Regions from separate parts of the Evansella sp. AB-rgal1 genome, predicted to be linked through region 1. Evidence: riboswitches for the same ligand, from Rfam matches in the RefSeq annotation. Region 1 holds a riboswitch; each other region holds the start of a gene.
The links. A riboswitch is a leader RNA that binds a small molecule or an ion and turns the genes downstream of it on or off. The one in region 1 is predicted to bind cyclic di-AMP.
Positions count from the first base shown of each region.

Region 1 (7,690 bases):
GATGTGGAACGGACATTGGTGGAGCACCAACCTTCGCTTTTCCATACACTTTTGCATGATGCTGCTCTGCTACAAAGGGATTATTACAAACCATAAATATACCGCTTACTGGAAAGCCTCCGAAATTTTTTCCTTCAGGGATACCAGATTTTTGTAATAAGTGCAGACTTCCACCACCACTGCCAATAAAGACAAATTTAGCAGTGTGTCGTTCCATGGTATCGTTCTCATTATTTCGTACTTTTAGTTCCCACTGACCATCACTAGTACGTTTCATATCTTCAACACTGTGTTGGTAATTCATTTCTACATTTTGACTCTCTAAATTGGTAAACATCTTACGCGTTAGTGCGCCAAAGTTAATATCCGTTCCAGAGTCAATTTTTGTAGCTGCAATAGGCTCAGTAGTAGAACGCTCTTGCATAATAAGCGGAATCCATTCCATTAGTTTTTCCGGATCATCGGAGAATTCCATCCCACTAAATAAAGGATTATTGGACAACGCTTTAAAACGGTTTTGCAAGAAGTGAACATCTTTCTCGCCTTGTACAAAACTCATATGTGGCAATTGTCTAATAAAATCCTCTGGATTAGATAGCCGATTGCTGTTTACTAAGTAAGACCAAAACTGCATAGAGTCTTGAAATTGTTCATTGATTTTTATTGCCTTACTAACATCTAAAGATCCATCCGGCTTTTCGACTGTGTAGTTTAGTTCACATAGTGCTGCATGCCCAGTACCCGCATTGTTCCATTCGTTGGAGCTTTCCTCTCCAGCGCTTGCGAGTTTCTCAAAAACTGTTATTTTCCAATCTGGCACTAGTTCTTTCAAGAGTGTACCTAATGTAGCACTCATGATTCCTGCGCCAATTAAAATGACATCTGTTTTAGCTTCTCTGCTGCTCATATTTACCAACCTTTCCTCCTAATTTTTGCAGAAGGATGTAGGTGCTCCTGATTTGGCGTCAAACCAAGCCAAGTCGCAACCTAGTCACACATCTTTTCTGGATCGAATATAACTAGATACTATTGTATCACTATTATTTTGAAAATTAAAATATTATTTACTATTCCTACGATACTTATATTCTATATTATAGCAAAATATTCAAAGGTCGTATAACTCCAGTTTAAGGGATAAACAAGAAAGGGGAACGAAGAATGGCGTGGGAACGGTCCACGCCATATATTTGGATATCAATGTTTTTTATTTAGGTTCTTTATTTTCCTTGTAAGCTCTTTAAATTTCTCGTCCAGTTTCTTGTATTCTTTCTCATTCGGAGTCATAAAGCTAAGTTTTCCCAACGCCTCTTGTCTTTCCGTTTCTAATGTTAAGCGCAACTCATCCAGATCATCTCTTTTCAACGGTTCGTCATTCCATTGTCTCTGGATTTTTTGATTGGAAATGACATACCTAGTACTTGTTGTTTTTTCAAGAAAATATCGATCATGAGATACAACGAGCAGCGTTCCGTCGTATTGTGACAGTGTTTCTTCTAATTGTTCTCGTGATGGTAAATCGAGATGATTCGTCGGTTCATCTAAGATAAGCGCATCCTTCTCTTCTAATATATATTTCATGAGTTTACATTTTACACGTTCTCCCATACTCATCTCTTGAACGGGTTCTGTCCATTGTGAAGCAGTAAACCCCAAATGCTTCATTAAATTTTGAACTTTTCCTCTTGCTTCAAATGTCTCTTGATAAAACAGCTGTGCTGGTGTTTGTTCCAGAGGTAAATCAAACACTTCTTGAGTTAAATATCCAATGTTAGCCGTTGGCGAAATCCATACATCTCCTTCAGAGGTTTCCATACCATTTATTATATTTAATAATGTTGTTTTACCACTTCCGTTTGGTCCAACAATAGCAACTTTTTCTCCATGCTGAATAGTAAAACTAACATTCTTAAATAATGTTCGCTCGTGAAAAGATTTAGAAATATTTGTTACCTCTAAAAGTCGTTTTCCCACTTTGTCATTCGCTCTCATTGAAAATTGTACAGTATATTCTGGCGTTACACGTTCTACTTTCACTCTTTCTAACTCTTTCTCTAATCGCTTTTGTTTTGATTTTACTTGTGCATCCATCTTTTTGGCTTTCACACGATAGTATTCCTTCATTCCATCCTTTTTTGTGGATTGACCATGTGCCTTTTTCGACCAAGAGGTAAGCTCCTTCATTTGTCCATCGATTCGCTCCACCATCTTTTGCTGCTGCTCATATTTTCGTTGCTGTGATAGCCGTTTTTGTCTCCGATGCTCCATATACTGAGAATAGTTCCCTTTAAATTCAACAAGTGTTTTCTCCTCCAGAGACCATATTTTAGTCGCAACGGCGTCGAGAAAATATCGATCATGAGAGACAAGGAGGATGGTTCCGTGATAATTTTTCATTTCCTTCTGTAACAATTGCAAACTTCCATCATCAAGATGGTTTGTGGGTTCATCTAAGAGTAATAGATCTCCTTTTTCGGAAAAACCAGTTGCAAGTCTTGCTTTTCGTTTTTCTCCTCCACTTAAGTGGGGAAAATCAACGTTCGGAACATGCCAATTCTCTCGTAACTTTTTTTCCAGAGGGGTCTTCTCTTTGGAAAAATGGAATTCTGTTTCTTGCTCTACCATAATTATCTTCATATCTTGTTCTAGCCACTGTATTTGTCCTTTTGACGGATGGATATCTTCGTGAATCATTTCTAACAATGAAGTTTTTCCAGCACCGTTCTTTCCGATGATTCCGATGATATCTCCTTGTTGAACACTTGCATTGATATCTTGAAAAATAGTGTTGTCCACTATTTCATAGCTTACGTTTGATAATTTTAACAGTTCTTTCATACGATCAACCCTCTTTACAGGGAGAACAAAAAATCCTCCCAAATTTGATTTGGAAGGATTAGCCGTGCCATTACATACACAAACAAAGCTATCTTTTGACATAGCTCATTTTATTGGATTCTATAGAAAAATGGGCAGACTAATCCTATTTCGATTGATTTGAAATTTGTGATTTCAAATGTTAGAAAATAAGATTAGTTATCCATCGGCCACCCATCATCCCTTCAATAAGTATTAAGGTAATTATAACACAGAAAAATTTGGAAATTCAATAATTGGATGGGGGGATATCAGGAGGAGATCGAGCAGATGAGAGGAGTTTTTATCTCGTGAAATGCTCGATCAATGGCCGGTGAATGTCTAATAACTAAAAATCTACTTAAAGTAAAGTTATTTTTGTCACAAAATCGATATTGACAATCGAAAATGGGAGGAGTAAAGTACGATTATAAAAATAAATATAATCCTTTATATCGCTGAATCTGTCTAAAGGCAGAACGGAGGAACCAATTTTCGGCAAGTAGATTACTAGTTGCCGTGGGGTGAGTCTTATTATAAGAAAGGGTACTCTCTATCCTTAACCCGACAGCTAACTTCGTAAGCGTTCATGGAGAGAAAGGTCTGTGATGAAGACCCTTCTTTAAGATTGGTCTTTTTTCATATGGGCAAAAGGAGATGTCATAATGGCAAGTAAAAAACAGTTTGTTGTTATTGGTCTAGGTCGTTTTGGGGGCAGTGTTTGCAAAGAACTTGTTAGATTAGGGAACGAAGTACTAGCGTTAGATACGGATGAACAAAAAGTAAACGAATTTGCAAAATACGCAACACATGCAGTAGTTGCAGATTCAACTGATGAAAGAGCACTAATCTCATTAGGAATACGAAATTTTGATTCTGTTATCGTTGCCATTGGTGATAACATTCAAGCTAGTATATTAACTACACTACTTTTAAAAGAAATTGGAGTAAAACATGTTTGTGTAAAAGCGAGAAATACTTATCATCATAAAGTGCTTGTAAAAATCGGAGCAGATAGAGTAGTACACCCGGAAAGTGATATGGGGAGACGAATTGCCCAACAAATGTCAGATGAAAATGTAATAGATTTTATTGAGCTTTCGGATGAGTATAGTATTGTTGAGCTAATAGCTTCACCCAAAATTGAAGGGAAAACCCTTATTGATTTAAATATTAGAGCTCGTTTTGGTATAACCATACTTGCTATTAAAAAAGGAAACGATATAGATATTTCACCATTACCTAATTATCAAATTTCTCACAAAGATTTACTTATTGTCATTGGACATAATGATGACATTAAACGTTTTGAAGATCAGGTGATGTAACGTGAAAATAGTTAATTTACTAACTCACTGGCGATTTTCACCGCCACAATTATTGGCTTTAAGCTTCGGAGTTGTCATCATTGTTGGTACACTTTTATTAAAGCTACCATGGAGTACAGTGGAAACTGTTTCATGGATGGATGCTTTTTTTACTGCTGCATCAGCAACGACGGTAACAGGATTAGTTGTGGTAGATACAGGGAGTGCTTTCACTAGTTTTGGGCAAGTAATCGTTATGATTTTAATAAAAATTGGTGGATTAGGATTAATGACGTTTGCCATTATGACCGTTTTAGTCTTAGGAAAACGGATAGGACTTAAAGAAAGAGTGCTTCTACAAGAAGCACTGAATCAGCATTCCATAGGGGGAGTAGTTCGCTTAGTAAAAATATTATTTGTTTTTTCCATTTCCATGGAGCTGTTGGCTACTATTTTCCTTTCCTTTCGGTGGGTTCCTGAGTACGGTTGGGGTCATGGTGTTTTTACAAGTCTATTTCATTCTATTTCTGCCTTTAACAATGCAGGATTTAGTATATGGTCAGACAGCTTATCAAAGTATGTGGGTGACCCCAGCATAAATATTGTCATTACTATTTTATTTATTACTGGAGGATTAGGGTTCACCGTTATCTATGATGTAATGACAACAAAGAAATTTCGTCTTTTTGCATTGCATACAAAAATTATGCTTGTAGGAACAGTTGTATTAAACATAGTTGCAATGCTTGTTATTTTTCTATTGGAATACTCAAATCCATTAACATTAGGATCTATGTCAAGTGGGGAACAGTTCTGGGCATCGTATTTTCAAGCTGTAACTCCAAGAACAGCAGGGTTTAATACCATTGATATAGGGAGTATGAATCCTGGTACGATAGTATTTATGCTACTGTTAATGTTTATTGGAGCGGGCAGTGCTTCTACTGCGAGTGGAGTAAAACTAACAACGTTCCTAGTTATTCTGTTGGCCGTTTTTACCTACTTAAGAGGAAAACAAGAACCAGTGATTTTTAGGCGTAGAATCAACAACGAAATTGTCCATCGAGCATTAGCTATTGTAGTGATTAGTTTAATAGTTATCTTTCTATCCATATTAGCTCTTAGTGTGACGGAATCGAATGCACCGTTTCTGAATATTGTTTTCGAAGCTTTTTCAGCATTCGGTACTGTCGGGTTATCTATGGGGTTAACAGAGGAGCTATCATTTTTAGGAAAACAAATTATTATTGTGCTGATGTTTATCGGAAGAATTGGTCCGTTAACACTAGCATTTGCATTAGCAAAGTCATCAAAGCCACTGATAACACATCCAAAGGGCGATGTTTTTACTGGGTGAGTGAAGGGTGGATATAGAAAGTACTTCGGAGATCTTTATGCGGAGTGCTTTTTTATTTGTGAAAAATAGGGAGACATTATTAAACGGTTTTACAGACATTAGGTAATTAATTATATATGTAACCGTATTCTACTTTATTTACATTCTTTTTATCTCCCATTCACACGTGCTCAATATTCCATCATTAGTATGAAAAGTGTTACCAGTAACGAATTCATTAGAAAATAGTGGGAAATATACGACGAAAGGCCTGTATAAAAGCTTTATAAAATGTGAGTTCTTGCTCTTTTATGTAACATTACTCTTTTCTATACTAAACTTTTCCAAAAAAAATTAGGAAGGATTTGGTAACAATGAAACGAATGTCATCGAAATTTACTATTCTCTTTATGATGTTTGCCGTCCTATTCACTCCAGTACTTCAAGGTTTCACTAACGAAAGTGTAAGTGCTAAAGCGCAAGATAACAGAAATGTGAGTCAGGAAGAGTTTATAAAGTCATTAGTTGAGATGTTAGACGTTGATATGGAGAGTGAAGCAGATCTTATAGATCACTTGCGAGTAGCACAAAACATAAATATCGTATCTAGAGATGAAGTTGAAACGTTTGCTCCTAATGAAAAAATTACTCGTGAACAAGCTTATGTTTTCTTAATCAGGGCATTAAATTTAGCTAACAGTTATGGCACATCCATATTAGAACAATATCGAGATTACAGAACAGTTAGCAACTCTGCAAAGGAGTATCTAGCAGCAGCTTCCTATTTAGGTTTTGTAGGGGAGGAAATAGTACTAAGACCAAATGCACCATTAAAGCAACAAGATTTAGCGTACATACTTAGTCATTACGAGACAAACATTGATAAAATTGCGATCGTCCATACAAATGACCTTCATGGTCGTGTATTGTACAATCCGGAAATTAGAGAAATGGGTTTTGGTAAAATAGCTCAAATAGTTGAGAACACGAGAGATTCCTACGAAAATACTTTTGTGTTTGATATGGGAGATACCTTCCATGGAACAAATTATGTGAACTTCAACCGAGGAATGACCGCGATCGCTGCTATGAATGCGATTGGTTATGATGCGATGGTTCCAGGAAATCATGATTTTAACTATGGGCAGGACAGGCTATTAGAAATCTCTGATGCACTTGAGTTTCCAATAGTAAGTGCAAATGTGCTGAAGGAAGAAGGGGAATACCTTCCTCCTTATGAAATTTTGGAAAGAAACGGTAAATCATTTGCTTTAATCGGTATGGTGGCAACAGACACTCCTGAAAAAACACATCCTGATGGAGTGCGTGGCTTGTCTTTTGAAGATGAAGTAGAGTATACACAAATGTATGTAGACCAGTTAAAAGATGAAGTGGATCACATCATTGTTCTTTCCCATTCTGGTTTTTACACAGATGAAAGAATAGCAGAACAAGTGGATGGTGTAGACCTCATTTTAGGAGGACACAGCCATACAACAATTGAAACGCCAAGGAAAATTGGTGGCACATATGTAACACAAGCATATGAACATGGAAAAGCAGTTGGATTTACAACAATGTTGTTTTATAACGATGAATTGATCGGAATCAATGGGCACTTAAAGCGTGACAGTGATCAACTTCAAGAACAGCCTGACATTGCGGGGCTTTTAGAGACATATAAAGCAGAAGTAGAAGAAGCATTAGAAGAGGTAATCGGTACTGTTGATGTGTATCTTGATGGTGCAAGAGAGCATGTCCGTATACAGGAAACGAATTTAGGAAACATGGTTTCAGATGCGCAACGTGATTACCTTGATACAGATATTGCTTTTACAAACGGTGGTAACATCCGTGCAAGTTTAAATCCTGGTGAAGTAAAGGTAGCTGACATATATACAGTACTTCCGTTTGATAATACTCTTGTAAAACTAGAGTTAACAGGCGATCAAATTTTACGTAGCTTAGAACATAGTGTGCGTTTATATCCGAGTCAAAATGGTGGATTTCTTCATGTATCGGGAATGACTTTCTCGTTTCAACCGGCAAATCCTGCGGGAGAAAGAGTTGTTGAAGTTATTGTTGGTGGTGAACCATTAGAATTAGAAAGAACGTATACAGTTGCTACGAATGATTTCCTTGCAGCAGGTGGAGATGGCTATACGATGTTTGGTGAAGGTAGATTAGTTGC
Region 1 is NZ_JBGUAU010000038.1:24,103-31,792, forward strand. Features, by position in the region: gene ACERII_RS22790 (malate:quinone oxidoreductase) at 1-907, opposite strand, end outside; gene abc-f (ribosomal protection-like ABC-F family protein) at 1,198-2,838, opposite strand; cyclic di-AMP (ydaO/yuaA leader) riboswitch at 3,303-3,458, shown strand; gene ACERII_RS22800 (potassium channel family protein) at 3,522-4,184, shown strand; gene ACERII_RS22805 (TrkH family potassium uptake protein) at 4,186-5,520, shown strand; gene ACERII_RS22810 (bifunctional metallophosphatase/5'-nucleotidase) at 5,874-7,690, shown strand, end outside.

Region 2 (7,690 bases), on a different contig from region 1:
ATAACAAAACAAAACTGGAAATTCCTATAAATCGTCGTTTGTCTTTTCCTAGATTTTGGTGAAGTATTATTTACAATCTTTTGGGTTTTATGTATAGATACATCCTCTCCTAATTTTTAGCTTTGCCCTGCACAAAGTTTGAAGAGGGTGTCTTCGCACTTAAACGATAAAAAAACGTTGTACTTCTGAAATAGTTGAAGTATGTTAGTAAAGTGGCGATTTTACGAAACAGAGGTATCCATTATGAAATCGAATTATCCTTACTATTTAGGTCTAATACTAGTTTCCATCATCTGGGGAGCTAATTTTGGTATTTCTCGATGGGCAATGGAAGTTTTTACAGCTGAAGTTTTTGTGTTTTTGCGGTTTGGACTTGCGATTCCTCTTTTATTTATGCTGCTCTATAAGTTAGAAGGAAGCATAATGGTGGAAAAACGTGATATCTTAAAATTTGCAGTTATCGGATTTTTTGGAGTAACAATACTAGAATTATTAGTTATGTATTCTATTAAATACACGACTTTAGCGAATGCCTCTTTATTAAATGTTGCTCCATGGCCTATTTTTGCAGCCTTGTTTGCACCACTGTTCACAAAAGAAAAGTTAACGAGAAAAGTAGTTGTAGGAGGAGCAATAGCATTTGTAGGTGTAGCTCTTATCATTACAGGCGGTGATGAGGGGGTTGATTTATCCTCTCAATATATGCTTGGAAATATGTTAGCATTGTCTATAAGCCTTATAGGAGCAATATATAATTTAGCTTGCATGCCGTTAATGAAAAAATATTCAGCACTAAAAGTAACTACATGGTTTATTTTTTTTGGAACAGCATTTTTGTTTCCTTTTACGTTTAATGGTTGGAGTGATGTTGCTTGGTCAAATCTTTCATTCCCTATTTGGATTGCCATTTTTTATAATGTTATCCTTTGTACTTTAGTGGCTTTTATTGTTTGGAACTTTTCGATGAATAAAGTGGGTGCAACGAAGGCTAACTTTTACCGTTATGTAGTTCCTGCTGCAGCAGCTATAGCAGGTGCAATGTTCTTCAATGAACCAATTATGTTTGCACAAATTTTAGGAGCAATCATCATCATGTCAGGTTTGTTATTAATTGGTTTTGAAAAAAGAAAAGTCCTAGAGAACAAAATAAAATAGAGTAATAATACAAATATAATATTACTATTTACCATTATTTTTTATACTTAAGAAATAAATAAATAGTTCGTAGACGTTACATTTACTATATAATGAATTTATCATGTTTAATTACAGGATGGGGAGGAGTGATTAAACTGGCAACCTTATATATTGTTATATTAGCGTATTTAATAGGTTCTATTCCATTTGCTTTAATTGTAGGCAAATTCAAATATGGGGCTGATGTGAGGGATTTTGGTAGCGGAAATTTAGGTGCTTCCAATAGTGCTCTTGTATTAGGGAAAAAAGCAGGCGTATTGGTTTTACTTGGTGACGTTAGTAAAGGTGTTTTAGCTACTTCACTACCAACTCTTTTAAACACAGAAGTAAATACAATTCTTGTTGGAGTTGCAGTAATCTTGGGGCATTGTTTTCCAATATTTGCTGGTTTTCGTGGTGGTAAGGCGGTAGCTCCAACTGCTGGGGTACTATTAAGTTCTAGTCCAGTAATGTTTTTAACTGGATACACCACATTTTTCCTTGTAGTATTTATTACAAAATATGTGTTTCTTGGATCATTGTCCATTGGAATTGCACTATTAGTCCATTCCGTATTTATAGGTGAGCAAGTATTAATGATTGTATTTGCGATATTTACACTATTTATGGTTTATTTACATCGAACTAATGTGATGAATTATTTTAATGGAAAAGAAGTGAAAATTAACGATAAGAGAATAAAAAAATATCAACAAGATATTAAGGAAGAATTATCTCAGCGGGTAATTAATTGACACTAATGTCTTTATAACTAATAATTAATATACCTTTAATTTTTTCTTTAACCTCTCTGGGATGAGAAAATATTAGAGGTATTTTTGTTTGTAGTCTACCGAAAAAACGTTGCTCAATGGATGGTTACCTTATCTAATGTTTTTGCTCATAACATTGAGCCACTTCGATCATGAAAACGTGAGCCACTTCTAATTTATCAAATACATCAGACTACCGAGTAATATAATGGCTCTTGTATAAAGATACCTTTCTATAGAAAAAAACAGTGTTCAGTAACGCTGTTAGTCGTTCATATTATATTAAAACACTGTACGTAGAAAAAATGAAATCAAACGCCTACGAAACTTCCTTGCCTCTATTTCTATAAGCCTCGTCAATACCTTGATATTTATTTAAAAGGGAATCTAAGTCTTGGCTACAAACCACGACTCTTTCATCATTTAAACCATATTTTTGGGCCATTACATACATTTCATCTTTTTTAATCTTTATTTGATTTAATAACTTTAATACATATAATGGGTCCATTTTTCCATTCCTCCATTTTATTAAGTTATTACATAAATTTTGAATTTCGGTTCAAATTATGTACTGTCATAAGGAATCATTGGTAGAAATGAAAAGTCTTCTTAAAATATTTCAATTAAATGTTAGACTTTTTCATTATATTAACGGAAACTTCTTGCTTATTGTGTTGAAAAATGTCTAACACTATAGATGTTCATTAATTTGTCACACATAATTTAGGAGCATGTTCACTATTTAATATGTATTCAGTTTATTTGTTTATATTCTACACCTAAAGAATTTAATATTTGGCTATGTTAAAGGACAATGATATTTGATCCATGTTGATTTTTACGGAAGGGCGAGATTCCTTGGGCAAGCCAGCAACATTGAGTAAAAACCAAGATCAATGTGTAAAAGAGCCAAATATTAAAAGATTTAAATGAAAATAAACTTAACACTAATTTTACACCCTTGTTGACTAACATGTATATACAAGTTATACTGAAAGCGTAAACAAAAACTTGTATATACAAGGTGTGGAATTTTCTATGTTTTGCTTGTCTGTGATAGATGTAAGTATAGCAAAGAGTGGATTAAAGGGGGAATAATAATGAGTAACTACACAACTGAAGCAAAAGAATTGCTTGAGAGAATTGGCGGAAGTGAAAACATATCTGCCGTAACTCACTGTGCAACAAGAATGAGATTTGTTTTGATAGATCCAAAAAAAGCAGATCTAAAGGCAGTAGAATCTCTAGATATTGTTAAGGGAACATTCACACAAGCAGGTCAGTTTCAAGTAATTATTGGGAATGAAGTTGCTACCTTTTACAATGAATTTGTAAAAATAGCAGGAGTGGGGGATTCATCCAAGGATGAAGCAAAAGAAGCTGCAAAGAAAAATATGAATTTCCTTCAACGTCTAATAGGACATTTGGCTGATATCTTTACACCGTTAATTCCAGCGCTTGTTGTTGGTGGTCTTATTTTAGGTTTTAGAAATGTAATTGGTGAAATACAGATGTTTAACGAAGGAACTCAAACTCTTGTTGAGATCTCTCAATTCTGGGCGGGTGTGAATTCGTTTTTATGGTTAATAGGGGAAGCGATATTCCACTTCTTACCTGTTGGAATTACATGGGCTATTGCAAGGAAGATGGGTACAACTCAAATACTTGGAATCGTCTTAGGTATAACACTCGTATCACCACAATTACTTAATGCATATGGTGTCCCTGGAGCAGAAGAAATTCCAGTATGGGATTTCGGGTTTACTACTGTTGAAATGATAGGTTATCAAGCTCAGGTTATTCCAGCTATCTTAGCAGGATTTGTATTATCATTCTTGGAGCTACGATTACGTAAAGTGATTCCAAGTGTTGTTTCTATGATATTCGTTCCATTGTTTGCATTAGTACCAGCAGTGTTGATTGCACATGTCGTATTAGGACCGATTGGATGGACGATTGGTTCTGCAATATCAGATGTAGTATACACTAGCTTAACTTCTGCTTTTGGTTGGCTATTTGCAGCTATTTTCGGTTTTGCATATGCACCACTCGTTATTACAGGTTTGCATCATATGACAAATGCTATTGATCTTCAGTTAATGAGTGAATTTGGTGGAACAAACTTATGGCCAATGATTGCACTTTCTAATATTGCACAAGGGTCAGCGGTTGTAGCCATGATTTACTTAAATAGAAAAGATGAAAAAGAAAAGCAAGTTTCAGTACCAGCTGCAATTTCATGTTACCTTGGTGTAACGGAACCAGCGATGTTTGGTATTAACTTAAAATATGGATTCCCATTTTTAGCGGCAATGTTAGGATCAATGACAGCTGCAATAATCTCAGTAGGTAGTAACGTTATGGCAAATTCTATTGGAGTTGGAGGTATACCGGGTATTCTCTCCATACAGGTTCAACACATGTTTGTATTTGCCATTTCAATGATAGTCGCAATTGTAGTTCCGTTCATTCTTACTGTCATTTTCTCACGTACAAAAATGGGTGTAAATGCATATAAACGACTAGGGAAGTAAAAAGATATTTAGTGAAAAAAGCACTGAAAAAGTAATGTATACTTTCAGTGCTTTTTCTTTGGCTATGTTAAAGGATAATGTTGATTCTTATGAAAGGTGCGAGACTCCTTGAGGATGGAGCCTGGATGGCGACATGACGCCGTTGCCCACAGGACGTGGCCAAGTATTTAGGCGGAATTGGGAGGAGAGTTGCGGTTCGCCCTAGGAAAACGAGCAACCTGTAGCGAAAATCAACATCTACGTTTAACAGAGCCTTTTCTTTAAATGATACGTAACATACGACTTGAAAAAGAGTTACATTGCTTGATCTTCAAATCGTTTGATATCTTTGTTATGTCCAATTACAATTAGCAAGTCTCCTCTTTCAATTACATATGTTGGCTCCGGTGAAATATCTATGTTCTCTTTATTCTTTACCGCTAAAATTGTAACTCCATAACGTGCACGAATATCTAAATCGATCAGACTTTTAGTTTCAAGTTTTGGAGTAGCAAATAATTCTACAATGCTATATTCATCAGATAATTCAATAAAATCAATTACTTTTTCATCGGACATCTGTTGAGCAATTCTTCTTCCCATATCTTTTTCTGGATGAATAATATGGTCTGCTCCAATTTTCTCTAAAACTTTATGATGGTAATCATTTTTTGCTTTTACCCAAATATTCTTCAATCCCATTTCTTTTAAGAGCAGTGTAGTTAAAATACTTTCTTGTATGTTATCACCTATAGCTACAACGACAAAATCAAAATTACGAACACCTAATGATCGAAGAGTACTTTCATCTGTTGAGTTTGCCACAACGGCATGTGTAGCAATGTTGGAAAACTCTTGTATTTGTTGCTCATCCTTGTCCATCACAAGTACTTCATGTCCAATTTTTACAAGCTCTTTACAAATACTGCCACCAAATCGCCCTAATCCAATTACTACAAATTGCTTTCTATTACTCACGGTGTCATCTCCCTTATGCATGAAAAAAAAAGACCATTCCTAAGAAGGGTCTAAAAACAGACCTTTCTCTCTGCAACGCTTACGAAGTTAGCTGTCGGGTTAGGGGATGAGAGTACCCCTTCACATTGTGATTGACCCCAAGACGAATAGTTTCGTCAGATTCGGTTCCTCCGTTCCAATAGGACTAAGCGACAAAAAGGTTTTTTATTCATATAATTATTCATATTGGTAATTTACTCTTTGTTATATAAATTGTCAATACGTTTATCAAAATGTAAAAAAAACACCGTTTTGTTTTTATGTTCTAACACATTAAGTAGCATTGTGTTCACTTTCTTCATAGGCTATTAGTACAATTTCTTTTTCTGTAGCATTTCGAAGGTCCTCCTCTAATGATGAAATACGTTGAAGTAAGTCAGGGCTAAGGTGTGCTGTAGCGTAACGATCATAATCTAATGGGCTTTTATTATTTGTCAAAACAATCACTCCTTGGATATTATTAAAGTTAATATTTCCTTAATAGGGGTTTTTATGTAGGTTATCCAGAAAATACGCGTGATCAAGAATACTCATATCATAAAGTATTACTAACTTTGTTGGATTGTATTACATTCGCTTCAGCCAACTCACTGTCCTGTGGGGATCTGGCAAACGCTTGCTTCTGATCTGCTTCCCAGTGGAGTTACGGGGGCATTCGAGATTCCATATAAAGTTAAATTAACTAATAAGCTTCATAACGTATTTTCATCCGTCATCGTGCAATTCTCTTACTTGCATGGAAGTTTACCTGGAAAATAGATTCTCCGTCAGATTTTTAAAATGAAACATCAAATATTCCCTAATTATCAATTTATTAAACTCAATAAAAAATATTCGAAAAGAATAAATGTAGACAGACACAGACGACCTACACCTTGCATATAAATTAGGTACAATGCCCAAACGGAGGTGTGTGCATGTCCAGTCTACTTGCAGCGATTACACATTTTGTGAAAGAATTATTTGTTTTTGTTTCCTTTGTAAAAAACAATGCATTTCCACAACCGTTAAATGCAAAGGAAGAAAAAGAGTATATTCAAAAAATGCATGAAGGAGACGAGGAAGCGAGGAACCTCCTTATTGAACACAATTTGCGATTAGTGGCACATATTGTAAAGAAGTTTGAAAATACTCGAGAAGAAAACGAGGATTTAATATCCATCGGTACAATTGGGTTGATTAAAGCCATTGAAAGTTATTCTCCTGGTAAAGGAACAAAACTCGCCACGTATGCAGCGAGATGTATCGAGAACGAAATACTTATGCATTTACGAGCTTTAAAGAAGGTAAGAAAAGACGTCTCTTTACATGATCCAATTGGTCAGGATAAGGAAGGAAATGAAATTAGTCTTATCGACGTTCTTCAAGCGGAAACGGAAGATGTAGTAGAACAAATCCAATTAAGTATGGAGAAAAAACAAATTTACAAGTACATTCACATATTAGATGAGAGAGAGAAAGAAGTAGTTGTTGGAAGATTTGGATTAGATCTTAAGAAAGAAAGGACACAACGAGAAATTGCAAAAGAACTTGGTATTTCAAGAAGCTATGTTTCAAGAATTGAAAAAAGAGCATTGATGAAATTGTTTCATGAGTTTTATCGAGAACAAAAAAATGCATATAAAACTGAATAATAGATATGGTGGTGTGTCAAAAAAAATTGACACACCTACTTTATTCTTGAAAATCAAAAAATGTTGATTTATTACTTGCGTTTTGAGATGAGTGAGAGTATTATAAACATAAGATCAAAATAAATTGATGTAAGAGGTGCTGAAATGAAGCTAACGATACCTTTAGTCACTAGTAACACAGCTGATTTTTCATATTACGAGAAACGTTTTAAAGCATTAGCTGACGAGAAAAGGTTACACTTGTTATCCATATTGTGTAAGGAAGGATCCACGTGTGTTTGCGATTTAAGTGACATGTTAGAGTTACAACAGTCAAAATTATCGTACCATTTAAAGATTTTATTAGATGCGGATATCATAGTGAAAGAGAAGAAGGGAACATGGAATTATTATCAGATTAATAATGAAGTGATCGATCATTTACTTTCAGATGAGCTATGTTGTTTATTTCGTCCAGCAAAATAATCATTTGCTGGATAGTTTTAAAACAAATATATCAAAAAAAATTGATGTAGAAGAAAGAAGGAAGATAGATGGAAACAATAAGAAGCTTTATTAGTATTGCAATGCATTT
Region 2 is NZ_JBGUAU010000018.1:83,556-91,245, reverse strand. Features, by position in the region: gene ACERII_RS16150 (sensor domain-containing phosphodiesterase) at 1-30, shown strand, start outside; gene ACERII_RS16145 (DMT family transporter) at 244-1,155, shown strand; gene plsY (glycerol-3-phosphate 1-O-acyltransferase PlsY) at 1,284-1,931, shown strand; gene ACERII_RS16135 (aspartyl-phosphate phosphatase Spo0E family protein) at 2,269-2,460, opposite strand; gene treP (PTS system trehalose-specific EIIBC component) at 3,053-4,486, shown strand; gene ACERII_RS16125 (potassium channel family protein) at 4,781-5,464, opposite strand; cyclic di-AMP (ydaO/yuaA leader) riboswitch at 5,505-5,644, opposite strand; gene ACERII_RS16120 (hypothetical protein) at 5,756-5,920, opposite strand; gene sigK (RNA polymerase sporulation sigma factor SigK) at 6,400-7,116, shown strand; gene ACERII_RS16110 (ArsR/SmtB family transcription factor) at 7,261-7,581, shown strand; gene ACERII_RS16105 (permease) at 7,650-7,690, shown strand, end outside.
Region 2: linked by a shared signal. The riboswitch ahead of ACERII_RS16125 (potassium channel family protein) and the one ahead of ACERII_RS22800 (potassium channel family protein) in region 1 are both predicted to bind cyclic di-AMP.

Region 3 (7,690 bases), on a different contig from region 1:
TGTCGAGAGAACATGGAGTGTGGACGCCATCCCGTAATAATAAATGGTTCTTCTCGGTTAATCTTTGTTTCTAGCACACTTAACATAGCAGCCTCACTTGTGGGAACTAGTTCAAATCCGTCTAAGTCGTAATTAGGATCTTCTAACACATTTTTCGAAAGTTCTACAATTCCTGCACCTTCACCGATCGTAACTATTTCTCCGTCATATTCAGAAGCTTTTCCAGCTAATTCTGCAATACTATTTCCCTCCACATAGCTTGATACTACCCAACCTAAAGGAACATTTTCATAGCTAGTCGCTACCAATTGTAACGTATCTTCATATTCTGCCCAAAGTGCTTCCTCTGTGTATGGAAGCCAAGCATCCATAAAGAAATGCAATTCCTTATCTCCTAAACCTTGAAAGATTACTGGTTGATCGAGTAACGTAACCTCCACCTCATAACCCGCTTCTTCAAGAATTTGCATAGCAATTCTCGTAGGTGCTTCTGTACTTGTCCAAGATGTTTCCCCAAATACAATCGTTCCTTTTGAATCATCCGTGCTACAAGCACTTACTGATACTCCCACACCTAAAGGAGCGGGGTTCTAATTTACTTACACACTTCTCCCATACTCTCTGGAAGCACTAGAACTCTTCTAGTTACAACATAAAGGAACTCATGTATGTTCAATTAGACTTCTACAACCAAAGAAACCTCTGTTTCTATTAACGGTTGTTTCGGCTCGTATCTAAACCGAATGAACTCTTTAGACACCCATACTAATGGGTGGTGTTTTCATCTTCTTTACTCTCTGTATCTCTACATCATGCAGTATTTTGAATGTAGGAAAACCTTGTTCACACAAACTCTTCTCTATTTCTTCTCCGTTTTCTTTACAGTTCATCAGCAAAAAGGCAGAGTATAGATCACGTTGAATCTGAAAATCACCAAAATCATTCCAACGTTGATGCAGTTTCTTCTTCTCGTATGTATCCGTTATATGGTTGTATTGACTTGCTTTTATTCGCGTTGTATTTACCTTGTTTAGTCTTTTGTTCTTGTATGTTAGTTTTCGATGGATGATTTGAAGCAACAACGAAGGTGCACGATGACCAATGGTTTTCCCGAATCGTTTCTTTTTCTTACACTTCCCATTTTTATTTATTTCCGTTTCTTTCGCCCTTCTTTGAAGTGCTTTGAAACTCATCGTCTCCACAAATAGGACATCACTTAGAGATAGTATTTCATTGGCAAGTAGTTCGTGATCCTGCTTTCTTTTGGCTTTATTTCGTCTCTGCCATTCTTTTGCTTGGTTTTTCTTTTTTTGGTATCGTTTCGAAAAGATCCATCTATCCTTATTACTTGAGTCAATGGTGCCGTCCTCTTTGTATTTCAAAGGATTCATCGCTCTTTTACTTCGATCCATCGCACGTTGAATATTTCTTATTTTTTTACTTATCTCCAAAACATTTGGTGCCAACTCTGTTAATATGACTTTGTTTTCAGAACAAACCGCCACCGTTGATATTCCTATATCAATACCAACTCGTTTACCAATACAATCTGTTTGCTTCGTTTCACTGGGATTGGATTTCTCCGGAGGAACACCTTCCAAAATGAGTTGTACGTAGTATACATAGTTGTCTTTACTCCATTCTCGTTTCACTCTCACAAATTTCACTTTATTTTTCAATGCAGACTTCGCATACTCGTCATTTTTCTTTATCACGGTCCGCAAGACCAGACCGTTCCAAAAAACATTCCCACCTCTGTATCGAATGCCCGTTGAATTGGATTTCCCTTCGACGGACTCTAGTTCGCCAAACTTTTTAAAGTGTACTCGCTTTGCTTGCTTATATAGTACCTTTTCAAAAGCCTTGAATGATCTTGTAGCTATTTTTTGACTCGTGAATGCGTCTATATTTTGTTTGTACGTATGTTGCATAAAAAGAGCTGCAACATTGCAACTCGAAATTTTACTAACGCTCTCCGTTAGCTTAAGTCAAACTATTCACAATATCGCTAACTAGAATGTTCTAATGAAATAACTGTAGTTTTGTTTTCAACACAACCATTGGATATCATTATTTTTCTCATAGAATTATTATCAATTTGGGTAGCACCCAAATAAGACTTTGCTTTGAAATCATTTTGCAACCTATATAGCCCTATTAGATGTAGGTTCTTGCCCAGACCTGTTCCTCGGAATTTTGGATGAGTTCCTATCCAAAAAATTCTTCCTTCTTTATCCTTATCTGGTTCAAGGTGAGGAAAGACCACTCCAACAGGTTCATTTTTAACTATATAGACGGTGAACATTCTCTGTACTTCTGAAGGCAGTTCAGTTTCCATACTTATTAAAAATTTCTCTGTATCATCCATATTCCGATTCATTACTTCAGATAAAAATGAAACTGATTCCTTCTCTGTAATTGACCATAATTCGTAAGTTGATATCCCAATATTTATTGGCTTTCTTAAAGACCTTTTATATATTACTCTCTCACCTTTAATCTTCATCTTATTCCTTGTGTAATTTAATCGTTCTAAGTGAATTATAGGACACTCTAGCAACACTTTTTTAAATATACTGTTTTCCGTTTTAGTTAGAAGTTCATTTATAAAACCATCGATTTGGTTCGCTTGATTCAAGTTATCTTCTAAAATTTCCAAGATAATTTGTTTGTCGCTTATTATACTATGCACTCCAACTTCTTTTAGTTGGTTCAGTATTCCATTCATAATTTGTTCTCCCTTTATTCTTTCTTATTGTATTAACCTGCTTCGTTCGTTCAATAAAAAATCACATTTACTTATTGATCCATCCTTCTCCATTAGTTTAACATCATTTTCCAGTTTGTAGAAACAAAAAAAGAGCTGCAACTTTGCAACTCGCAATTTAACTAACGATTCCCGTTAGTGACATATTAAGCACCGTATTTCCATCCCCAAAAAGAAACAATAAGACCGATAGCTGAAATAAAAAATCCGACTGTAACTGGTGAACCACTTGATACAAGTATGAATGATATACCAAATAATATTATTGAAATACCTAAAAGTAATGTTTTCATAATATTTATTACTCCCTTTTTTTATCGACGTTAAATAAATAACTCTTCAGTAAACTTTATCTTAATTTTTGTATTATTTTCCAGTTCGACAACGCCTGTTTGATCCACTAACGCTTCTCCCTTAGTTATGTAACTAATTTAATGAAAACCCTTATGATTACGATACTAGTCCAACAACTTTCAGGATTGTGTTCAAAATAAATCCTATTCCTACGAATATAATCATAAATCTTATTATAAATGAGTATTTTCGAGGATTTTGTATAAATGCAAATATACCAACTAATAAGAAAATAACACCTAAACTGAAATTAAATAGAGCTTCCAAATTTATTCACCATCTAAAACCTTATTGTGCGAAACCTCTCCGTTCGATTAAGTCATTTCACAAATTCCGTATATTACTCCCTTCTATTTTAACATAAATATCCAAATCCTTCTCTTTCTCATTAGAGTTCGCATGGCAAATCACATCCAACTCACAAGAAGAAAGATTCATTTCCCCCTATTTGAAGAGGTGTGTGAATTACTTTGTGATTTCATCTCTATTTAACGATAAAACACCGATATAACAACAAAAAATCACATGTGATTTCTACTGTGAAATCGCATGTTATTTTGCTTGCGAATGGCAAGTTTGCACCTCTGAAGTAAACCCGTTACATGCCATTGTGAAGCCTTTTTGGATGAGGATGAGTATCAAATTCAACGTTTAACAAAGCCATTTTATTAAGCTACAAACATACCACCGTTAAACTTACGAGCAAACTTTTCAATCTCTTCCTCACTCAAAGTAGACATATCCGTTGCATTTCCGTCTACTCTTTTGACAATAAATTTCTCCAAAAAGTTCATTTTAGAAAAATCAAACTCTCCACCAAATATTCCGCTCGCAAGTGCCTGCTTTCTCATTTGTTCAGGAAAGGCCAATTCTAATTGTGACAGAGCTTTTTCTCCATCTAACATACAACATATGAATAACCCTAGTTTTTTTGATAGTAATTCCTGCTCATTGGCTTTTATAAATTTTCTCATTTTCCCTTGAACCATACCAGCATGAATAGAGCTCCCTAAAATTACAGAATCGTAGTCAGAGAGATTAATCGAACTAGCTTTTTTCAAATTAATAAGAGTTCCCTTTCCATGTAACTGATCCATTAATAGATTAGCCGCTTTCTCCGTCGTTCCTCTCGAAGTTGCATAAATTATAGCAGTTTTCATAAAGACCACCACCTTTTCCGAAGAAATATTTTCCAATTATATTATACTAGCATTATTCTAAATAATTTTAATGATAGTAACGAAAAATGTGTATGTTTTATGAACAATATCTGCTAGAGTATAGACGGCTGAAGCGATTGGAACACAAACCAACAGAGTTAGTAATTACAGATAGTAGGATACTTGTATTTTCAGGGTAACCTTTATAAAAAAAGATGTCTCCATCTACCTTATTCAAAAGATAGATGAGACACCTTTTTGTTAATTATCCAGTAATATTATCTAGGCCGTGCTTCTTTTCAGATTCTGCAACTACAATTGCGCAGGATGCATCTCCTGTGATATTAACAGCTGTTCTCGTCATATCAAGAAGTCGGTCCACACCAATAATCAGGGCAATTCCTTCTACAGGTAAACCTACTGATGTTAATACCATAGCAAGCATTATTAAGCCTACACCAGGAACTCCGGCAGTACCAATACTTGCAAGAACTGCGGTTAAAACAACAACTAAGATTTGATTCATTGTTAAGTCTACTGCAAACACTTGCGCGATAAAGACAACAGCTACCCCTTGCATAATTGCCGTTCCATCCATGTTAACTGTTGCACCAAGTGGTTGAACAAAACTACTAATTGATTTCGGTACATTCAAGTTTTTCTGTGCTGTTTCCATGGAGACTGGAAGTGTAGCACTACTGCTTGATGTACTAAAGGCTACAGACATTGCTGGTGCAAATCCTTTGAAAAACTTGATTGGATTCATTTTTCCTAGCAATGAAACTGCTGTACCATACGTTACTATTGTATGAATAACGAGCGCGATCATTACTGCGATAAAGTAGAGCCCCATCACCTCAAAGGCTTCCCACCCTAGTTTTCCAATAGCAGATGCAATTAACGCAAACGCACCATATGGGGCCAAGACCATCACGAGGTTAACAAGGTACATCATAATATGATTTGTTTGTTCCACAAGTTGATAGACAAGCTTCGTTTTCTCCCCAAGCACAGCGATTCCTAACCCGAAAAATACGGCAAATGCAATGATTTGTAGCATATTTCCACTAGACATAGAGTCAATTGGGTTTGTTGGGATAATATTTAAGATCGTATCCACCACTGGTGGTGCTTCCCTTGGCTCATAATGAGCATTTTCCGTATCGAAGTTTCCATTTGCACCGGGTTGGATTAAAGTGGCTACTCCTAAAGCAATAGTGATCGCTACTGTCGTGGTTACTAAGAAATATCCTATTGTCTTTAGCCCAATTCTTCCAAGTTTTTTTGGATCTCCTAGAGCAGCAACACCTAGTGTAATGGTGATAAACACTAATGGTACCACTAGCATTTTAATCAGATTTAAAAATAGCTGACCTACTGGATATAGTAGATACTGATCCACAACAGAAAACACACCAGATGCGAACAAATTCAATAGAAAACCAGCGATAATACCTAGAATCAGTGCAATAATAATTTTTTTTGTAAGATTGTTGTTTCGTTTCATGAATGTAATCCTCCTTTTTTTATGTCATGCTGCATTTCGTCCGTGTTGTAAGGAGTTCTTCTCTCACTTTGAACATTACGATTGCAACGAGTTCACCAATTATATCTTTTTTACACGAAGACTTTGAAAACTAGGGCTTCGCCTTCTCGCTTTATCACTTTACTGAGTTAAACTTTTCCACAGAAAAAAACCACGAAAGAGAGAACTCAGTCATGGCTTTAATAAACTTAGCTGGTTCTATAATAGCTTACGAGGTTAGCTGTCGGATTCGGGTGTATAGAAATCACCCTACCTAAAAAAGGATTCACCCCTATGGCCATAGGCCACACTTGAAAGTCGGTTCCCCCGCTCCTGCATAGGATTAAGCTGTCTATGAAACTAGATTTATATTACTATATACAAACGTCCTCGTCAATAATCGACATTATTTTTTAAAAAATTTACTTAAGAGATAATAACATAACTCTATTTTCTTTTTAAAAAGCACTCAGTAATAATTTTGTTGTAAAAAATACTATCAGTAAGATAAATAGTCTATACTTGTACTGTTGTTATTTAATCAGATATATTTTTAAAAATGCAATAGTAATTTGATACGAAAGTAGGGAGATTTATGATCTTTGCAGTTATTTTAGGAGTTATCATTTATATGGCGAGTGGGATGATATACTATTCCATCCTGGGAAATAGGTGGGTGGAGGAATTAAATATTAAACCTGAACAACCAAACTATGGATTGTTAACATTGGTTACTGTTCTTACCACCTTTGTTTTTTTCATTATACTTCAACTTTCACAAGCGGAAACGTTACTTGATGGCGCTTTATTGGGAGCAGGAGTAGGGTTCATCGTCTCCCTTGCTTATGCGAAGGACTTTATTTTCGGATTAGGATCTAGTAGCAAAAAGCAAGTGGTGGTCTACTTTATTGCTGTGGGTTACCATATCATCGCCTTAACAATTATTGGTATTGTTATGATGTTTTTTATATAGGCTACACTGAAAATACGTGTATCAGAATATCGAGTGATACTAACTTTGTTGGTAGTTATTCCATTCGCTTCAGTCCACTCCTTTCCAGTGGGGAGTTGCCGAGCCTCCTCACGACTCCGTCGCTGCGGTGTCTCGCCTCTACTCTGCTTCCCACCGGAGTTCGTGGACCTGCGCTCATTCCATATATAGTTGATGTTACTAAAACCCTAATAACGTATTTTCATCTCCATGGTGCAAATTTTCCCTTGCAAGGAGGTCTATCCCTGAAAATACGTGCTATCAAGTATTATAACTTTGTTGGTTTGTATTCCATTCGCTCCAACCTGCTCGCGTTCCTGTGGGGAGCTGGCGAGCCTCCTCCAATTGGCCTAAGAGCAGCCCACGTCCTGTGGGCAACGGCGCAATGTCGCCATCCTGGCTCCAGCTCTGCGAGGTCTCGCCCTTGCTCTACTTCCCACTGGAGTCTCGGGGCTTACGTTCATTCCATATAATGACCCACAGTACTAAAACTACTTTATAACGTATTTTCTTCCGCGATGGTTTACATTTTCACTTACATCAAAAAAGAAGCTGGTGATCTCATGAGATCACCAGCTTCTCTTATCATTCAAGACTAACTTTACTTACTGACCACAAACGTTCATTGTACTATTCTCTAACGTAATGTTTCGGAACTCCATGTTATCTCCGCATGGTGACTCAACAATTTCTGAATTACGGAGAGTTAGATTTTGCATTAAAATATCTCTTGTGTTTGGCATATCATTACGTGCTGCAATACGGATTCCGCTTGGACCTACAACTACACCACCGTTCATTGCAATGTTGTAGCTGTTCTCGATAAGCATTGCATTACCACCAGTTCTCGCTAAGTCCACACGATCAATGACAGCTCCGCCACTACGAGAGAC
Region 3 is NZ_JBGUAU010000022.1:45,465-53,154, reverse strand. Features, by position in the region: gene ACERII_RS17795 (glycine betaine ABC transporter substrate-binding protein) at 1-572, opposite strand, end outside; gene ACERII_RS17790 (RNA-guided endonuclease TnpB family protein) at 753-1,931, opposite strand; gene ACERII_RS17785 (GNAT family N-acetyltransferase) at 2,009-2,728, opposite strand; gene ACERII_RS17780 (hypothetical protein) at 2,914-3,060, opposite strand; gene ACERII_RS17775 (flavodoxin domain-containing protein) at 3,790-4,281, opposite strand; gene ACERII_RS17770 (dicarboxylate/amino acid:cation symporter) at 4,547-5,788, opposite strand; cyclic di-AMP (ydaO/yuaA leader) riboswitch at 6,018-6,166, opposite strand; gene ACERII_RS17765 (DUF1761 domain-containing protein) at 6,402-6,779, shown strand; gene ACERII_RS17760 (fibronectin type III domain-containing protein) at 7,403-7,690, opposite strand, start outside.
Region 3: linked by a shared signal. The riboswitch ahead of ACERII_RS17770 (dicarboxylate/amino acid:cation symporter) and the one ahead of ACERII_RS22800 (potassium channel family protein) in region 1 are both predicted to bind cyclic di-AMP.

Region 4 (7,690 bases), on a different contig from region 1:
TCATAGATGGGAACAAGCAACAAAGAGAAGAGCTCTTAAACAATAGGGAGGATGTAGATATCATCATCACATCGTATCCATTGCTTCGCCAAGATATAAAAAACTACGAGAAAGAAATCTTTCATACTGTTTTCTTTGACGAGGCACAGGCATTTAAAAATCCTGTCACTCAAACCGCTCGAGCGGTAAAGAGAATACAAGCAGATCGTCGTTTTGGTTTGACGGGAACACCAGTGGAAAATTCACTAGAAGAGCTTTGGTCCATTTACCATGTAATATTTCCGCAGCTATTTCAAGGGTTAAGAGAGTTCAGCTTTCTTACCAAGAAGTCCATTGGACGAAGAGTTCGGCCATTTTTGCTTCGGAGAATAAAAGAGGATGTCCTTTTTGAGTTCCCTGAAAAGACAGAGTCTCTCGAATCAGTAGAATTGCTTCCAGAACAGAAAAAACTATACGCTTCCTATTTAGCCAAGCTCCGACATGATACATGGAAGCATCTTGATAAGGATACCTTTCGAAAGAATCGTATTCGGATATTAGCTGGACTAACCCGTCTGCGACAAATATGCTGTCATCCGGGATTGTTTGTTGACGGGTATAAAGGAAGCTCCGCTAAGTTAGAGCAACTTCTTCAAATACTAGAAGAATCGAGAAATGCTGGAAGAAGGGTTTTAATTTTTTCTCAATTCACCAGCATGCTCCAAATCATTGGCAGGGAATTGAGGGTACGTGGGTTAACGTACTTCTATTTAGATGGACAAACCCCGTCTATGGAACGATTAGAGACATGTAATCGATTTAATGAAGGGGAACGAGATTTATTCCTTATTTCTTTAAAAGCTGGAGGAACAGGTCTAAACTTAACAGGGGCAGATACTGTTATCTTATATGATCTATGGTGGAACCCAGCTGTCGAGGAGCAAGCGGCAGACCGTGCACACCGCATTGGTCAAAAAAAGGATGTAAATGTCATCAAGCTAGTTGCACGAGGTACTATTGAAGAAAAAATGAATGAGCTCCAAGATAAAAAACGGGACCTTATTGCAGAAGTTGTTGATTCTGAAGAGCAGAGCACAACATTGACAGAAGATGACATTCGGGAAATTCTTATGATATAAAAGTGTTTTAGGAAGGCATTATGCCCCATTTTCTCATCAAAAAAAGTAAAGGAATGACTTAGCTAACTCAAACCTAGCTAAATCATTCCTTCGTTATTTACCCAAATGCTTATTAGTATTTTCCTCTTGTTGCAAAAACTCCAAAAAGATTGCAACGGATTTATATGGCTCAGAATGTAGTTGATCCAAGTATTTCTCCTTGGAGTAATCATTTATGACTTCACTTTTCTTAATGCGTTTCTCGATATATTCAAAACTTGTATTGTGAATTTCTTTATTATAGTACTTTGATTCTTTAAAGAATGCCATTCCAACAGCACCAGTGACACAGAAGATGAGTACCATCATGCCAATTTCAGCATTCGATGGAGCATACGTAATTAAGAAATATAAGTTAAATATAGAGGAGAACAGTAATGGAATAGCAATAAATGTAAATATCATGCTTTTCTTTGTTAAAGGTGCTATTTCCGAATGCATTTCCTCTAATTGACTCTTCACATAATTTGAACGGTTGTTTCCTCGAAATAAACTCATGTTCTTTCACATCCTTTGTATAGTTTAAAAGGCTTTATATATCATTATGAACCTATTTTTTATTTTATAGTCTCATATAAATTCATTGGAAGTATCTTCTCTTCCTTTTACAAATTTTCTACTTAGAAATTGTTAGTCTTTTTTTGCGTGATGTTTATTGTTTGACTTTCACACTTAGTATCATTATACTAATCTTTATATTTAGTATGCATAGCAACTATTTTCTTGTTGGTTGTCCTCATGCTTATTTTTAAAACAAATTGTTGCTGTAGCAACGGTTATTATATTATGGAGGTAGTTATTTATGACAAGGGTTTTATTTATTAAGGCAAATTCAAGACCAATCGAACAAGCGGTAAGTGTGAAGTTGTATCATACTTTCCTTGATGCATACAAAGCAACTCACCCAGAAGATGAAGTTACAGAGCTTGATTTGTTTGAGGAAAATCTTCCGTATTACGGATTAGATAGTATTAATGGAATGTATAAACTAGCGAATGGCTTTGAATTAACCCCATCAGAGACACAAGCTACGAATTTAGTAAATAAATATTTAGATCAGTTCTTAGCAGCGGATAAAGTAGTATTTGCATTCCCATTATGGAACTTCACTGTACCAGCAGTATTACACACGTATTTAGATTACTTAGCACAAGCAGGGAAAACGTTCCGCTATACACCAGAAGGACCAGTTGGTTTATTAACGGATAAAAAAGCTGTTCTATTGAATGCAAGAGGTGGAGTGTACTCCGAAGGTCCTGCTCAAGCTTCAGAAATGGCAGTAAATTATGTATCAACAATGTTAAACTTCTGGGGAGTAAAAGATATCACTTCGGTAATCATCGAAGGACATAACCAATTCCCGGATCAAGCAGAAGAAATTATTCAAAAAGGTTTAGACGAAGCTGTTTCTGTTGCGAAGCAAGCATAAGTAAAATAAGTAGGGCTGTTCCCAAAAGTCATCTAATTGATGATTTTTGTTTGGAACAGCTTTTTTACTAGGTCCATTTGTAGGCGCAACAGACAGAGGTAGTGCCTACCCAGGCCTACGGTTAAATCCGAGAACAAACGAGAGTATGAGGGAGAAAAGTGACTAGGTCATTTTATAGGCACTACCGCAGTAGTGCCTACCTTGGCATGCGGTTAAATCCGCGAGCAGACGGGAGCATGAGGGAGAAAAATAAAAATGGTGTGCTCCAAAGGCTTAAACTTTTGAAACACACCACTTTTTTCTAGTTTTTTTCGTTATGTACATAAGGAAAGTAAGGGTGCTTTGGGTAAATTGTGTTCGGAAATAAATTTGGTTTACTCACATAGTCTTGTTGACTCGCATTCTTTAATGGTTGAATAAACTGAAGTCCACTTCCATCGAAATAAGGTAATTTCTCTTCTAATTTCATTATGATCAGCCACCCTTTTTGTTAGTATCTACTCACATTAATTATAAGTAAGAGATAGTACTTTTGTCACTAAATTGTTGAAAATATTTCTATTGACAGTGTCGTGAACTAGGAGTAAATTACGATTATAAAAGTAAATAAAAACCTTATATCGCTGAATTTGTTATACAAAACGGAGGAACCACTTTGGTAAAGAGGAAGAACTCTTTATCTTGGGGTGAATCATTTTTATGAAGGGGTACTCTCAACTCCTAATCCGACAGCTAACTTCGTAAGCGTTACAAAGGGAACAGAAGAAAACTTATATTTATACTTTACGAATATGTAGAGTTGCTAAAGGGTTAAAGTATAAAAAACTTCGGTTTTCGTTATGGTAGACTGGGTGACTAACTACTTTACCATTTATTTCCTGTTCTTATTTCAAGAGAGAAGGTCTGATTCAGACTCTTCTTTAAGGCGCAAAGAAAAGGGGAAACTCAAAACCTACCTTTTTAATGCCCTACATCGAGATTAGTCTTTTTTGTATTTGAGGAGATGAACAAAGTGGATAAAGCATTAGCGTATATTAGCACAAAACAAGGTAATAGTGAGTTATGGTGAACTTTGGAGTAACGAAAGTCAATTCGATAAAGTTAACTTCTGTACAAATAATCGTGATATTCTATGTTGCTGCCGTTTTCTTATCTACGATTCTTTTAAGCTTACCAATTGCGTTAAATCCAGGTGTAGAATGGTCGTTCATTAATGCTATTTTTACTGCAGTCAGTGCCATAAGTGTTACAGGATTAACCGTTGTTTCCACTGCAGAAACGTTCAGCGTAACAGGTGTCTTTATTCTAGCTTTTATTCTTCAGTTTGGTGGTATAGGAATAATGACTCTTGGTACCTTTATTTGGGTTCTTTTAGGAAGGAAAATTGGTTTTCGCGAAAGACAATTAATAATGACGGATCAAAATCGGCACACCTTTTCAGGACTTGTTCAACTAATGCTCCAAATATTACTATTATTTTTAATAATTGAAGCAATTGGAACAGTGATATTAGGTACTTACTTTCTAAACTATTATCCAACTTGGCAAGAGGCTTATTTACAAGGTTTCTTTGGGGCTGTAAGTGCCGCAACGAATGCTGGTTTTGATATTACAGGGGAGTCCTTGGCACCTTTTGCAAAAGATTATTTTGTCCAATCTATAAATATGCTTCTGTTAATATTCGGAGCAATAGGTTTTCCCGTTTTATTAGAAATAAAAGAGAGTATGAGATCAAGAGAAAAATTTCACTTCTCTTTATTTACAAAAATTACAACAATCACTTTTTTCATTTTAGTTCTTATTGGAACACTTTTGATTTATTATTTTGATAGAAGTCATTTTTTCACGGATAAGTCTTGGCATGAATCCCTTTTCTTTGCACTCTTTCAATCTGTTACAACGAGAAATGGTGGTTTAGCAACAATGGATGTAAGTGAGTTTACCGTTTCTACTCAATTGGTCCAAAGTCTTCTTATGTTTATTGGTGCTTCACCTAGCAGTGTTGGCGGAGGGATTAGAACTACAACATTTGCTATTGCCATTTTAGCGATTTTTGCATTTGCTCGTGGCAGACAATCGGTGAAGATATTTAAACGGGAGATAGATACAGAGGATATTATGAAATCCTTTGTGGTAATCTCAGTTGCGGTTATGCTCTGTGGAACTGCGGTAATACTTCTAGCCAATACGGAATCATTTCCTCTAATGGCAATTGTTTATGAAGTGAGCTCCGCCTTCGGAACAACAGGGTTATCTATGGGGATTACTCCCGAGCTAAGTACTCCTGGCAAGATTGTGATTATCTTCCTCATGTTTATTGGGAGAATAGGAATCTTTTCCTTTCTATTTATCATTCGAGGAAAAACAACGACAGAACTATATCATTACCCAAAAGAGAGAGTTATTATCGGGTAAATGAAGTTTCCTTCAGGGGCAACACGTCTGCCAATGAAATAGTTGTACGTTGTTGATTAATGAGGATACGTCTTGAAGTAGATAAGTACTATGTACATCCTTTAGAATGAGTGGAAACCATATAGCTCATCAGCGCACCTAGGAAAGAGAGCTTGCAGTAGCGAAGGGAACATAATCATACACAATTAGTATCCTTTATAGTTTGATTCAATTTTAAAAGGGGTATTTTGAGGATATCACCTTAAACATATAAAATTTCGTAATATCCGATTTCAAATAATAACATGAAGTAATAAATTAACAGTATTGTGGATAATTTAAGTATGGACTGTATCTAAGTATCGTGTAATTTTTGACAAATAGTACATACAAATAATACTTTCACTTAAAAGGAGTGGTTTCTTTGAAAAGAGTTGCTGTGATGACAAGTGGTGGAGATTCACCAGGAATGAATGCGGCTGTTAGAGCTGTAACGAAAAAAGCAATTTACCATAATCTTGATGTCTATGGTGTATACAGAGGCTATGAAGGATTAATGGAAGGAGATATAAAAAAGTTAGAGCTAAAGGATGTTGGTAGTATTATCCATCGTGGCGGAACTATATTAGGAACCGCGAGAAGTGAACGATTCAAAACGGAAGAAGGGCAACAGCAAGCTTTAGAGCAACTAGCAAAGCACGATATTGATAGTCTTGTTGTTATCGGCGGAGATGGCTCGTATCGAGGTGCTCAAGCTTTACATAAAAAGGGGATTAATACAATTGGAATACCAGGTACCATAGATAACGATATAAATGGTACTGATTTCACATTAGGATTTAGTACTGCTATAAATACAGTTATTGAAGCAGTAGACCGAATTCGAGATACAGCAACATCTCATGAGAGATCCTTTGTTATAGAAGTAATGGGGAGAGATGCAGGGGATATTGCAGCTTGGTCTGGTTTAGCAACAGGAGCAGAAAGTATTTTTATCCCAGAGACCGTGATGGATAAAGCGGAGATGGTTACACGCTTGAAAAAAGGGTTTGATAGAGGAAAAAAACATAGTATCATCATTGTTGCAGAAGGCGTTGGAACTGCCGAAGAGTTTGCAACCTATATTAATGAAAATTCAGAGTATGATTCTAGGGTAACTGTTCTTGGACATATTCAGCGTGGGGGATCTCCTGTCGTGTTTGACCGAATTCTAGGCTCAAGGCTAGGGGGAAAAGCGATTGATTTATTAATGGAAGGTATTTCTGGTAAAGCTCTTGGTCTGGAAAAAAATGAGATCTCTGTTCACGATTATGACTATGTTTTTCAAAAGAAAGACCATAAAGATTTAGATGAATATATTCAATTATCTAAAGAGTTATCAATATAATAATATACTAAGTAATAAAAAAAGGTAAAACGTATGTATGGTTTTACCTTTTTTTGGGTAAAGTACTATGTGGAGGTTATATGTTATGGAAATAACGTTTAGACGAGATTTAACTCGAGATGAAAGAGAAAAAGTACGAGTATTCGTAGGATTTTACAGAGGTAATGCGACATTTATAGCAAATAGTTTCCTTGAGATTACACCGAAACATCATTTTTCAGAACAACAATTTTTAAAGACACTATATACATTAAATATCCCCATACAAAACGTCGATGCTACGAGGTAACATCGACGTTGTTTATTTTATTTAAGACAAAGTTTTTAATTGTATATCTAAAACTAGGTCTTTGCCTTCTTAGATAACTCCTTGAGAAATCATTGCATCTGCGACTTTTGTAAATCCAGAAATGTTTGCGCCTACGATAAAGTTACCTGGCACATCATACTCTGCTGCAGATCGTTTGCTGCTTTCATAAATGTCTTTCATAATTTCTTGAAGTTTATTGTCCACATCTTCAAAGCTCCAACTAATTCTACCGCTATTTTGTGCCATCTCTAGAGCGGAAACAGACACGCCACCAGCATTTGCTGCTTTTGCTGGTCCAAATAGTACATCGTTTTCTAAGAAAACAGAAATTGCTTCTAACGTAGAAGGCATATTAGCTCCTTCACCAATTGCTTTTACATTATTCGCAACAAGTTGTTTTGCAGCTGCTTCATCAATTTCGTTCTGAGTTGCACAAGGCAATGCAATATCACAAGGGATAGACCAGATTCCAGCACATCCTTCGTGGTATTCGGCTTCAGGATGGTGATTTACGTATTCGGATATTCGTTTATATTCTACTTCTTTTAATTGTTTGACTGTATCTAAGTTAATGCCATTTTTGTCATAGATATATCCGCTGGAGTCACTACATGCCACAACCTTTGCACCTAATTGAACTGCTTTTTCTATAGCATAAATAGAAACGTTTCCAGACCCAGATACAATTACTGTACTTCCTGAAAAACTAAGTCCTTTATCTTTTAACATTTCATCTACAAAGTATACTGTTCCATAACCAGTAGCTTCTTTTCGTCCTAGACTGCCTCCATAACCAACACCTTTACCAGTAAGGACGCCTGCTTCGTAACCGCCACGGATCTTTTTATACTGACCAAATAAGTAACCAATTTCTCTCGCACCTACACCGATATCACCAGCTGGAATATCCGTATCTGGTCCGATATATTTAGAAAGCTCCGTCATAAAGCTTTGAGTGAAGCGCATTATTTCCCCATCAGACTTCCCTTTTGGATCAAAATCTGCTCCACCTT
Region 4 is NZ_JBGUAU010000027.1:11,387-19,076, reverse strand. Features, by position in the region: gene ACERII_RS19710 (DEAD/DEAH box helicase) at 1-1,118, shown strand, start outside; gene ACERII_RS19705 (DUF5392 family protein) at 1,212-1,655, opposite strand; gene ACERII_RS19700 (FMN-dependent NADH-azoreductase) at 1,960-2,586, shown strand; gene ACERII_RS19695 (hypothetical protein) at 2,888-3,055, opposite strand; cyclic di-AMP (ydaO/yuaA leader) riboswitch at 3,198-3,348, shown strand; gene ACERII_RS19690 (TrkH family potassium uptake protein) at 3,649-5,001, shown strand; gene pfkA (6-phosphofructokinase) at 5,405-6,367, shown strand; gene ACERII_RS19680 (hypothetical protein) at 6,453-6,656, shown strand; gene gdhA (NADP-specific glutamate dehydrogenase) at 6,726-7,690, opposite strand, start outside.
Region 4: linked by a shared signal. The riboswitch ahead of ACERII_RS19690 (TrkH family potassium uptake protein) and the one ahead of ACERII_RS22800 (potassium channel family protein) in region 1 are both predicted to bind cyclic di-AMP.